DNA from 2 places in the Bradyrhizobium manausense genome. Region 2 is predicted to be linked to the other one. Evidence: riboswitches for the same ligand, from Rfam matches in the RefSeq annotation. Region 2 holds a riboswitch; the other holds the start of a gene.
The links. Region 2 has a riboswitch for glycine ahead of gcvT (glycine cleavage system aminomethyltransferase GcvT). Riboswitches for the same ligand answer to the same signal wherever they lie in the genome.
Positions count from the first base shown of each region.

Region 1: it holds a riboswitch for glycine, as region 2 does, so the genes downstream of both, JQ631_RS27245 (ABC transporter permease) here and gcvT (glycine cleavage system aminomethyltransferase GcvT) in region 2, are expected to answer to the same signal.

Region 1 covers NZ_JAFCJI010000003.1:112,306-117,632, reverse strand. The annotation lists gene JQ631_RS27250 (ABC transporter permease) at 75-962, opposite strand; gene JQ631_RS27245 (ABC transporter permease) at 980-1,921, opposite strand; glycine riboswitch at 2,421-2,535, opposite strand; glycine riboswitch at 2,539-2,643, opposite strand; gene JQ631_RS27240 (M20/M25/M40 family metallo-hydrolase) at 2,740-3,870, opposite strand; gene JQ631_RS27235 (ABC transporter substrate-binding protein) at 4,139-5,327, shown strand, end outside.
Region 2 covers NZ_JAFCJI010000003.1:252,498-257,824, forward strand. The annotation lists gene alaS (alanine--tRNA ligase) at 15-2,693, opposite strand; glycine riboswitch at 2,941-3,031, shown strand; gene gcvT (glycine cleavage system aminomethyltransferase GcvT) at 3,177-4,325, shown strand; gene gcvH (glycine cleavage system protein GcvH) at 4,335-4,703, shown strand; gene gcvP (aminomethyl-transferring glycine dehydrogenase) at 4,721-5,327, shown strand, end outside.

The sequences.
Region 1 (5,327 bases), 140 kb from region 2:
TTTCCGCGGATGCAGACTGGATTGCTTCGCTTCGCCCGCAATGACGGAACAAGGGGCTAGGTCGGCGCGACAAATCACTTCCCCTCCCGCTGCTTCATGCGGGGATCGAGTGCGTCGCGGGCGGCGTCGCCGATCAGGTTGATGCTGAGAATGGCGATCGAGAGCAGCAGGCCCGGCCAGAAGATCAGTGTCGGCTTGAGCTGAAAGTACTGCCGGCCTTCGGCCATGATGTTGCCCCAGGTCGGCGTCTCCGGCGAGATGCCGGCGCCGAGGAACGACAGGATGGCTTCGGTGAGGATCGCGGACGCGCAGACATAGGTGCCCTGGACGATCAGCGGCGCGATCGTGTTCGGCATCAGATGCCGCCACATGATCTTGGGCAGGGACGAGCCGACCGAGATCGCCGCTTCCACATAAGGCTCCTCACGCGCCGACAACACGACCGAGCGCACCAGGCGCGCCACGCGCGGGACTTCAGGAATGGTGATCGCGATCAGCACGGTCCAGATGCTGGCGCCGGACAGCGACACCACTGCGATGGCGAGCAAAATGCTGGGCATCGCCATCAGGCCGTCCATGACGCGCATCAGCACGGAATCGATCAGCTTGAAGAAGCCGGAGGCGAGGCCGATCGCGAGGCCGATGACGACCGAGAAGATCGCCGAGCCGATTCCGATCAGCAGCGAGATGCGGCCGCCATAGATGACGCGCGACAACAGGTCACGGCCATAGGCGTCGGTGCCGAGCAGGAATTGCGCCGACGCCGGCTTGAGGCGCTGCGACGGTGCAAGCTGGACCGGATCATGCGGCGCGATCAGCGGCGCAAGGATCGAGATCACCACGATCAGCGCGAGCAGAATCGTGGCCGCGGCGATGATCGGCGTCGCGGTGAGGAATCCGAAGCGTGGCCGCAGCGGCGACGTGATCGGAATGGAGGACTGGGGAAGGCTATCGACCGTCATTGGTATTCTTCCTTGCCTCAGTACCGGATACGGGGGTCGAGCAGCGTGTAGGCGACGTCGATCAGGAGATTGACGACGACGTAGATCAGCGAGGTCAGCAGGATCATCGCCTGGATCACCGGGTAGTCGCGCGCCAGCACCGCATCCACGGTGAGGCGGCCGATGCCCGGGATGTTGAACACGCTTTCGGTGACGACGACGCCGGAGATCAGCAGCGCAAAGCCGGTTCCGATCACGGTGATCACGGGCACGGCGGCATTGCGCAGCGCATGCCGCATCATCACCGCGACCTCGTTGATGCCCTTGGCGCGCGCCGTTCGCACGTAGTCTTCGCCGAGCACGTCGAGCATGGCCGCGCGCGTCATGCGCGCGATCAACGCGACGTAGATGAAGGAGAGCGCGCAGGTCGGCAGAATGATGCGCTCGAAGAACGGTCCGAAGCCGGCCGAGATGCTCTTGAAGCCCTGCACCGGCAGCCAGCGCAGGTCGATCGCAAACACCTCGATCAGGACGTACCCGACCACGAACACCGGCACCGAGAATCCGAGCACCGAGAGACCCATCACGAAACGGTCGATCCAGGTGCCGTGCTTCCAGGCGGCAATGACGCCGAGCGGCACGGCGACGATGACGGAGAGAATGATGGTCGACAGCGCGATCGAGATCGACGGCTCGATGCGCTGGCCGATCATCTTCATGACCGGCAGGTTCGAGATCAGCGACGTGCCGAGATCGCCGTGCAGCAGCTTGTTCACCCAGGTGACGAACTGCACGATGAGGGGCTCGTTGAGGCCGAGCGAGGTGCGGATGCGTTCCAGCCGTTCCACCGTCGCATTGTCGCCGGCGAGGATCGCAGCGGGATCGCCGGGCGTCAGCCGCAGCAGCAGGAATACGAACAGCGCAACGACGCCCATCACGGGCACAGCGGCGAGAACGCGGCGAATGAGATAACCTAGCATGCACCTATCTCCGGCTGCGGAATGTATCGGGCCGAGAGGCGCCCGTGGATTCGGTCGTGTCTATCATGCGCGCCTGTCACTTAGGCTGGAAGAGCCGGCCGGAGAGCCGTCCTCCCGGGGCAAATTGTGTGCCAAGGGCAGGGCGGTCGCAAGGGGCCGCTTCGCAGTGATTTGGAACCACTCAGGTTGCACGGCTTGGCTCGTGCTCAACCGCAAGTTCGCGCCGAAGCGTGGAGGCTGCACCGTGATCGATTAGCCCTTCACCCGAGCGATCTTGACGCGCTATGGACGAACGTCGCGCCGCAACACTTGCAGGCCTCTGCCGGCCCGCGTGCGAACTTGTGGATATCAACGGTCGCATCCGACGCGTAGATGCCGCCGCAATGATCCTCGCGCAGCGTCGGTGGCGTCGATGATGGCGACATGAGTCATGATGAGGTCGGGCTCCCGCAAGTTAGAGACGGCTGACCGCCGGCCCGAAAGCCGTTGGCGGCGCCCCATCTGTCACGGTTACCTGAGAGCTTGACCCGACGCGGACCTCGGAAGGTCTGCCTCGGACTATCCCCTTCGGTGGACGACAACGATCTCTGCAATCGTGCCGCCTCTCTCCAGATCGTCCTGACGATACAGTCCTTTTGCCTGAGAGTTTCCGGGGCGGTTGCTCCGTCGGCGCCGCAACGAAAGCTGAGTGCTTTCGTTGCGATCTCTCCCGCATCGTCGCGTGGACCATCGAGCAGTACGATGCGCCTGATTTACAGACAAGGCCAAAAATTCAACCTCAGCTGCCAGCGCATTGTGCAGTGCGAAGCTGTTTCGATTTACTCCAGCGTCGCAAGCAAACCCGCCATCAGGCGACCTCGCGCGACCAGGCTGTCGATCTCGATGAACTCCTCGAGCGTGTGGCCATTGCCGCCGCGCACGCCGAGGCCGTCGAGTGTCGGGATGCCCATTGCGCCGGTGAAATTGCCGTCGGAGCCGCCACCCGAGCTCGCATGCGGTAATTCCGCGCCGAGAGATTTTGCGATGTCGCGCGCCTTTTCATACAGCGCCATCGTGCCGGCATCCGGCTCCCACACCGGACGGGTGACCCCGCGCGTCACCTTGAAGGTCACGTCATTCGCCGTGCCCGACAGTGCGAGCATCCGCTCGACGCCGCGGTCGAGATCGGCTTGGCGCTTCGCCATCGACAGCGCTTCGCCGGTGGCCGTCGTGGCAACGCAGTTGACCCATTGGCCACCATGCACAACGCCGACCGAGAACGTGCAGTCCTCCGTCGTCATCGCGTCGATCGCAAGAATTTGCCGCGCAATTTCGCGGATCGCCGAGCGACCCGCGGACAAAGTCGCGCCGGCATGGCTCGGCCGTCCCGTCGCCTCCAAATTGAAGCGCGCGATGGCGTAACGTCCGGTGGTGACGCCGTTGTCGGCGCGGCCGGGCTCGGGCACCAGCACATATTTGTTGCGCGCCGCTTCGGCCTCGATGATATCGCGCGTCGAGGGCGTGCCGACTTCCTCGTCGGGCGTGAACAGGATGGTGATCGGCAGGGGCGTGGTGAAGGACGCGCGCGCAAGTTGCCGGATCGCTTCCAGCGAGAGATAGTTGCCGCCCTTCATGTCGTAGATGCCGGGGCCGTAACACTTATTGCCCTCGCGTCGCCATTTCAGCTTCTCGATGGTGCCGACCGGGTGCACGGTATCCATGTGCCCGGCGATCAGGATGCCAGGCTCGCCTTGCTTCGGGTGTGGAAAGCGCGCGCGGATGACGCCGCCAAAGCCCTGGCGGCCGGCGATGCGCTCGATGGTCGCACCCATGATGGCCATATCCCGCGCTGCGATATCGAGCATGCGGTTGACCGCATCGGCGTCCCAGGTCGGGCTTTCGCATTCCACCCAGGTGCGCAGGCCTTCGAGCATGGCCTCGGAATCAAAGGGAAGATTGGCTGGATTCATCTCAATGTCTCTCAAGCTTCGAAAGATGGAACGCGCATTGCATCAGCGCCGGCAGGACGAGCGGAGAGAACTGTAGTGCCAAACCGATCTTTGTGGAGCCCGTGCGTGCGATGCCATGGGCTGCACCGAAACCGGATTGACGCGCTCAAGACTGTCTGCAAGTCTCGAAAGATAAAGGCATTGCATGAGGTTAGTTCGCCCAAGGAACGAGCCTGATGCTCAACCAATCGTCTGCCTTTGAACAGTTTCACGTCAGGAGAAACTTTCTATGTTGAGCTTGATGCGCCGGGGGCGTCGCGCGTTCGCCTCCATCCTCGCGCTGTCGGTCGTCGCGCTTGCGACGGCGATGGCCTCGCCGGTGTTCGCAGCCGGAAAGACCATCACAGCGGTGATGCATTCGGATCTGCGCATCATCGATCCGATCTTCACCACCGCCTACATCACGCGTGACCATGGCTACATGGTCTACGACACGCTGATCGCGACGGATTCGAACTTCAAGATCCAGCCGCAGATGGCGGACTGGAAGATCTCCGACGACAAGCTCACCTACACCTTCACGCTGCGCGACGGTCTGAAGTGGCATGACGGCGCGCCCGTCACCGCCGAGGACTGCGTCGCCTCGCTGAAGCGCTGGGCCGCCGTCGACGGCATGGGCCAGCAGATGATGCGGTTCGTGTCGAGCATCGAGCCGACCGATGCCAAGACGATCACGCTGAAGCTGAAGGAGCCCTACGGCCTCGTGCTGGACTCGATCGGCAAGCCGTCCTCGCGCGTGGCCTTCATGATGCCGAAGCGTCTCGCCGAGACGCCGCCGGACAAGCAGATTCCCGAGCAGATCGGATCCGGTCCGTTCAAGTTCGTGCAGGCCGAATTCCAGCCCGGCGTGAAGGCGGTGTACGTCAAGAACACCGACTACGTGCCGCGCAAGGAGCCGGCGAGCTGGACTGCCGGCGGCAAGGTTGTGAAGGTCGACCGCGTCGAGTGGATCACCATGCCGGACTCGCAGACGGCGGTGAACGCGCTGCAATCGGGCGACATCGACTTCATGGAAGTGCCGCCGTGGGATCTGCTGCCGATCCTCGAGGGTAACTCCGACCTCAAGGTCGATACGCTGAACAAGTTCGGCTTCCAGACGCTCGGCCGCATGAACTTCCTCTTCCCGCCCTTCGACAATCCGAAGATCCGCCGCGCCGCGCTCCTGGCGATGAACCAGAAGGACGTGCTCGACGCGCTGGTCGGCAATCCCAAATACTACAAGATCTGCGGCGCCTTTTTCATCTGCGACACGCCGTTCGCGACCGACGTCGGTTCCGAATCGCTGGTCAAGGGCAACGGCATGGCGGAAGCCAAGAAGCTGCTCGCCGAGTCAGGTTATGACGGCACGCCGGTCGTCGTCATGGTGCCCGGTGACGTCGTGACGCTGAAGGCGCAGCCGACCGTTGCGGTGCAGCTGC
Region 2 (5,327 bases):
GAACGGCGCGGCGCTTACGCGCCCGCCATCGCTTTTTCGATCGCCGCGAGTGCCTCGGTCGCCTTGGCGCCATCGGGGCCACCAGCCTGCGCCATGTCGGGCCGGCCACCGCCGCCCTTGCCGCCGAGCGCTTCGGAGGCAACGCGGACCAGGTTCACCGCGTTGAAGCGCGCGGTCAGGTCGGCGGTAACGCCGACCACAACGCCGGCCTTGCCGTCCTCGGTGACACCGATGATGGCGACCACCCCCGAACCGATCTGCTTCTTAGCCTCATCGGCCAGGCTCTTGAGATCCTTCATCTCGATGCCTTCGACCGCGCGCGCCATCAGCTTGACGCCGCCGGCCTCGCGCACGCCGGAGGCTGCGCCATCACCGGTGGACGCGCCGCCGCCCATCGCCAGCTTCTTACGGGCGTCCGACAATTCGCGCTCGAGCTTCTTGCGCTCCTCCATCAGCGCGGTGATGCGCGCGGGCACGTCATCGAGAGACGTGCGCAGCTCGTTGGCCGCGGTCTTCGCCAGCGCCATGGTCTCGTTGGCGTGGCGTCGCGCGTAATTGCCGGTCAGCGCCTCGATGCGGCGCACGCCAGAAGCCACCGCGCTTTCGCCGGTCAGCGTGATCAGGCCGATATCGCCGGTGCGCCTGACATGCGTGCCGCCGCAGAGCTCGACCGACCAGCCGAGCGCATTGACGCCGCGCTCGCGTGCGGTCTTGCCCATCGAGACGACGCGGACCTCGTCGCCGTACTTCTCGCCGAACAGCGCACGCGCACCAGCCTCGCGGGCTTCATCGACGCCCATCACGCGGGTCGTGACCTCGTCATTCTCCAGCACCACGTCGTTGGCGATGTCCTCGACGCGGGCAAGCTCTTCCGCCGTGATCGGCTTCGGATGCACGAAATCGAAGCGCAGGCGATCCGGCGCGACCATCGAGCCGCGCTGGGCGATGTGATCACCGAGCACCTGGCGCAACGCTTCATGAATGAGATGCGTCGCCGAGTGATGCGCGCGGATCGACGAGCGCCTGGAATGATCGACCTCGAGCTGCAGCGCAGTGCCGACCTTCAGCTCGCCGCTTTCGACCTTGCCGACATGGACGAAGAAATCGCCGAGCTTCTTCTGCGTATCGGTGACGCGGAACTTGATGCCGCCCTCGCCCGTCAGCACACCGGTGTCGCCGACCTGGCCGCCGGATTCCGCATAGAATGGCGTCTGGTTCAGCAAAAGTGCGCCGGTGTCGCCGGCCTTGAGGCTGGCAACCTCCGCACCGTCCTTCACCAGCGCGGAGACCACGCCTTCGGCGCTCTCGGTCTCGTAGCCCAGAAATTCGGTCGCCCCGAGCTTCTCGCGCAGCGGGAACCAGATCGCCTCGGAGGCCGCCTCGCCGGAGCCCTTCCAGGACTCGCGCGCCTTGGCCTTCTGGCGCTCCATCGCGTCGGTGAACGACGCCTGGTCGACACCGATGCCGCGCGACTTCAGCGCGTCCTGGGTCAGATCCAGCGGGAAGCCGTAGGTATCGTACAGCGTAAAGGCGACGTCGCCGTCGAACATGTCACCCTTTTTCAGGGACGCGCTCTTCTCGTCGAGAATGGCAAGGCCGCGCACCAGCGTCTTGCGGAAGCGGGTCTCTTCGAGACGCAGCGTTTCCTCGATCAGGTTTTCTGCGCGCATCAAATCGGGATAGGCCTGACCCATCTCGCGGACCAGCGCCCAGACCAGCCGATGCATCAGCGGTTCTTTCGCACCCAGCAGCTGCGCATGGCGCATCGCGCGGCGCATGATCCGGCGCAGCACATAGCCGCGGCCTTCGTTCGAAGGCAGCACGCCATCGGCAACGAGGAAAGCCGATGAGCGCAGATGGTCGGCGATGACGCGGAACGAGGCGACGGTCTGCTCGTTCGGTCCGCTGCCGAGCGCTGACGAGGTCGCATCGATCAGATGACGGAACAGATCGGTCTCGAACACGCTGTCGACGCCCTGCATGATGCAGGCCATGCGCTCGAGGCCCATGCCGGTGTCGATCGAGGGACGCGGCAGATCCACGCGCTGCTCTTTCGTCACCTGCTCGTATTGCATGAACACGAGATTCCAGAATTCGAGGAAGCGGTCGCCGTCCTCCTCCGGAGAGCCCGGAGGGCCGCCCCAGATATGATCGCCGCGGTCGATGAAGATCTCCGAGCACGGGCCGCACGGGCCGGTATCACCCATCGCCCAGAAATTGTCGGAGGTCGGGATGCGGATGATGCGGTCGTCGGAGAAGCCGGCGATCTTCTTCCAGAGCCCGTGCGCCTCGTCGTCGGTGTGGTAGACGGTGACGAGCAGCTTGTCCTTGTTCAGCCCGAAGTCCTTCGTGATGAGCTTCCAGGCCAGCTCGATCGCGCGCTCCTTGAAATAGTCGCCGAACGAGAAGTTGCCGAGCATCTCGAAGAAGGTGAGATGGCGCGCGGTGTAGCCGACATTGTCGAGGTCGTTGTGCTTGCCGCCAGCGCGCACGCATTTCTGCGACGTGGTGGCGCGCTGGTAGGGCCGCTTCTCGACGCCGGTGAACACGTTCTTGAACTGCACCATGCCGGCATTGGTGAACATCAACGTGGGGTCGTTGCGCGGCACCAATGGCGAGGACGACACGATCTCGTGGCCGTTCTCGGCAAAGAAGTTCAGAAAGGTCGACCTGATCTCGTTGACGCCGCTCATGTTCATCCAATCGGGTGTGCTTGGACCCGCTTCCGTGTCGTCCAAACCTTGGGATTTGGGCAGATATCTGCGGGCCAAAGCGCTTTTAGACAAGGCCAGCTTCGCTGTCCAGAAACTGTGCAAGGAGATGTGCAGGCAGATCAGAGGGTTGCCGCAGTCGCGTCATCCCCCTTGCAATCCCGTTGAAAGCCGCAAGGCCCGCGTTGACAGGCTTGGCTGGGCTGTGGTCTTTACCCATCTGTATCGTACGGCCACGTCGGGAGAGACCGGCTTTTGGTAGCCGGCGCCGAAGGAGCAACCGCCCCGGAAACTCTCAGGCAAAAGGACCGCGTGGCTTTGACGACATCTGGAAAGAGGCGCCGACGGGCTTAAGGTCCGGACCGCGTCCGCCGACGGGATAATACTCTCAGGCACAGCGACAGATGGGGCTTCGACTGGTTGCTTCCGGGGAATCATCCTCGGGGAACCGCCGAGGGCCCTGTAATGCTTGCGCGTGACGACCAAGAATCCCTGAAACGTACCCCGCTCTACGACCTCCATGTGTCCCTTGGCGGCAAGATGGTGCCGTTCGCGGGCTACGACATGCCCGTGCAGTACCCTGCGGGCGTGCTGAAGGAGCACCTCCAGACCCGTAACGCGGCCGGACTGTTCGACGTCTCCCACATGGGCCAGCTCGCGCTTCGGCCGAAATCCGGCAAGGTCGAGGACGCCGCCCGCGCGCTGGAGCGGCTGGTGCCGCAGGATATCGTGGCGATCGCGCCGGGACGGCAGCGCTACGCCCAGTTCACCAATGCAGATGGCGGCCTGCTCGACGATCTGATGGTCGCCAATTTCGGCGATCACCTGTTCCTGGTCGTCAACGCCGCATGCAAGGACGAGGACGAAGCGCATCTGCGCGCGAATCTTTCGGACGCCTGCGTCATCGATTCGTTGGCCGATCGCGCGCTGATTGCGTTGCAGGGACCGAAGGCCGAAGCCGCACTGACGAAATTGTGTGCGGAAGCGTCCTCCATGAAATTCATGGATGCCGGCCCGCATGGGGTTGCCGGCATCGCCTGTTACGTCTCGCGCTCGGGATACACGGGTGAGGACGGGTTCGAGATTTCCGTTCCCGCTGCGGATGCCGAGCGCCTGGCCAGGGCGCTGCTGGACAATCCTGATGTGATGCCGATCGGTCTCGGCGCCCGCGACAGCCTGCGACTGGAAGCTGGCCTCTGCCTCTACGGCCACGACATCGACACCGCGACCACACCGGTCGAGGCGGCGCTGGAATGGTCGGTGCAGAAGAGCCGCCGCACCGGTGGCGCGCGCGCGGGCGGTTTTCCCGGCGCCGATAAGATCCTCGCTCATTTCGACCACGGCGCATCCCGCCGCCGCGTCGGCCTGCGCGCCGAAGGCCGCGCGCCGGTGCGTGAAGGCGCGCTGCTGTTCGCGAATAGCGAGGGCGGCGAGCCGATCGGAAAGGTCACCTCGGGCGGCTTCGGTCCAAGCCTGAACGCGCCCGTGGCGATGGGCTACGTGCCCACCCCCCTGAGTGCGCTCGACACAAAACTCTTTGCCGAGGTGCGCGGCCAGCGGCTGCCGCTCACCGTCGCCGCCATGCCCTTCGTGAAAAACACCTACAAACGCTGAGGATCGACAATGACCACGACGCTGTACACTTCCGACCACGAATGGCTGGCGATCGACGGCGATGTCGCCACCGTCGGCATCACCGATTACGCGCAGTCGCAGCTCGGCGACGTCGTGTTCGTCGAATTGCCCAAGGTCGGCCGCAGCCTGAAGAAGGCCGAGGCCGCCGCCGTCGTGGAATCGGTGAAGGCCGCCTCCGACGTCTACGCGCCAATCTCCGGCGAGATACTCGAGACCAACGCCGCGCTCGCCGCCGAGCCGGCGCTGGTGAACTCGGACGCGCAGAGCAAGGCCTGGTTCTTCAAGATCAAAATCGCCGACAAGAGCGAGCTCGGCGGCCTCATGGATGAAGCCGCCTACAAGGCACATACGGCTTAAAGACGATGGAGCAAGCGATGACCGCGCACCGCAAATCCAACGGCGAGACCACTCCCTTCGTTCGCCGCCACATCGGCCCGTCGGCGCGCGATGTCACCGCAATGCTGGAGGCGGTCGGCGCCAAGAGCGTCGACGCGCTGATGGCGGAGACGCTGCCGGCCTCGATCCGGCAGGCCGCCCCGCTCGATCTCGCCAAGCCCCTGAGCGAGACCGAGGCGATCGCGCATATGGCCGAGCTCGGGCGTCGGAACCAGGTCTTCACCTCGCTGATCGGCCAGGGCTATTCCGGCACGATCCTGCCGGCGGTGATCCAGCGCAACATTCTGGAGAACCCGGCCTGGTACACCGCCTACACGCCCTACCAGCCCGAGATCAGCCAGGGCCGCCTGGAAGCGCTGTTCAACTTCCAGACCATGATCTGCGATCTCACCGGGCTCGACGTCGCCAACGCCTCGCTGCTCGATGAGGCCACCGCGGCAGCCGAAGCCATGGCGCTGGCGGAGCGGCACTCGAAGGTCGAAGCCAAGGCCTTCTTCGTCGACAAGGACGTGCATCCGCAGACGCTGGCCGTGATGCGCACCCGCGCCGAGCCGCTCGGCTGGACGTTGGTCGTCGGCGATCCCC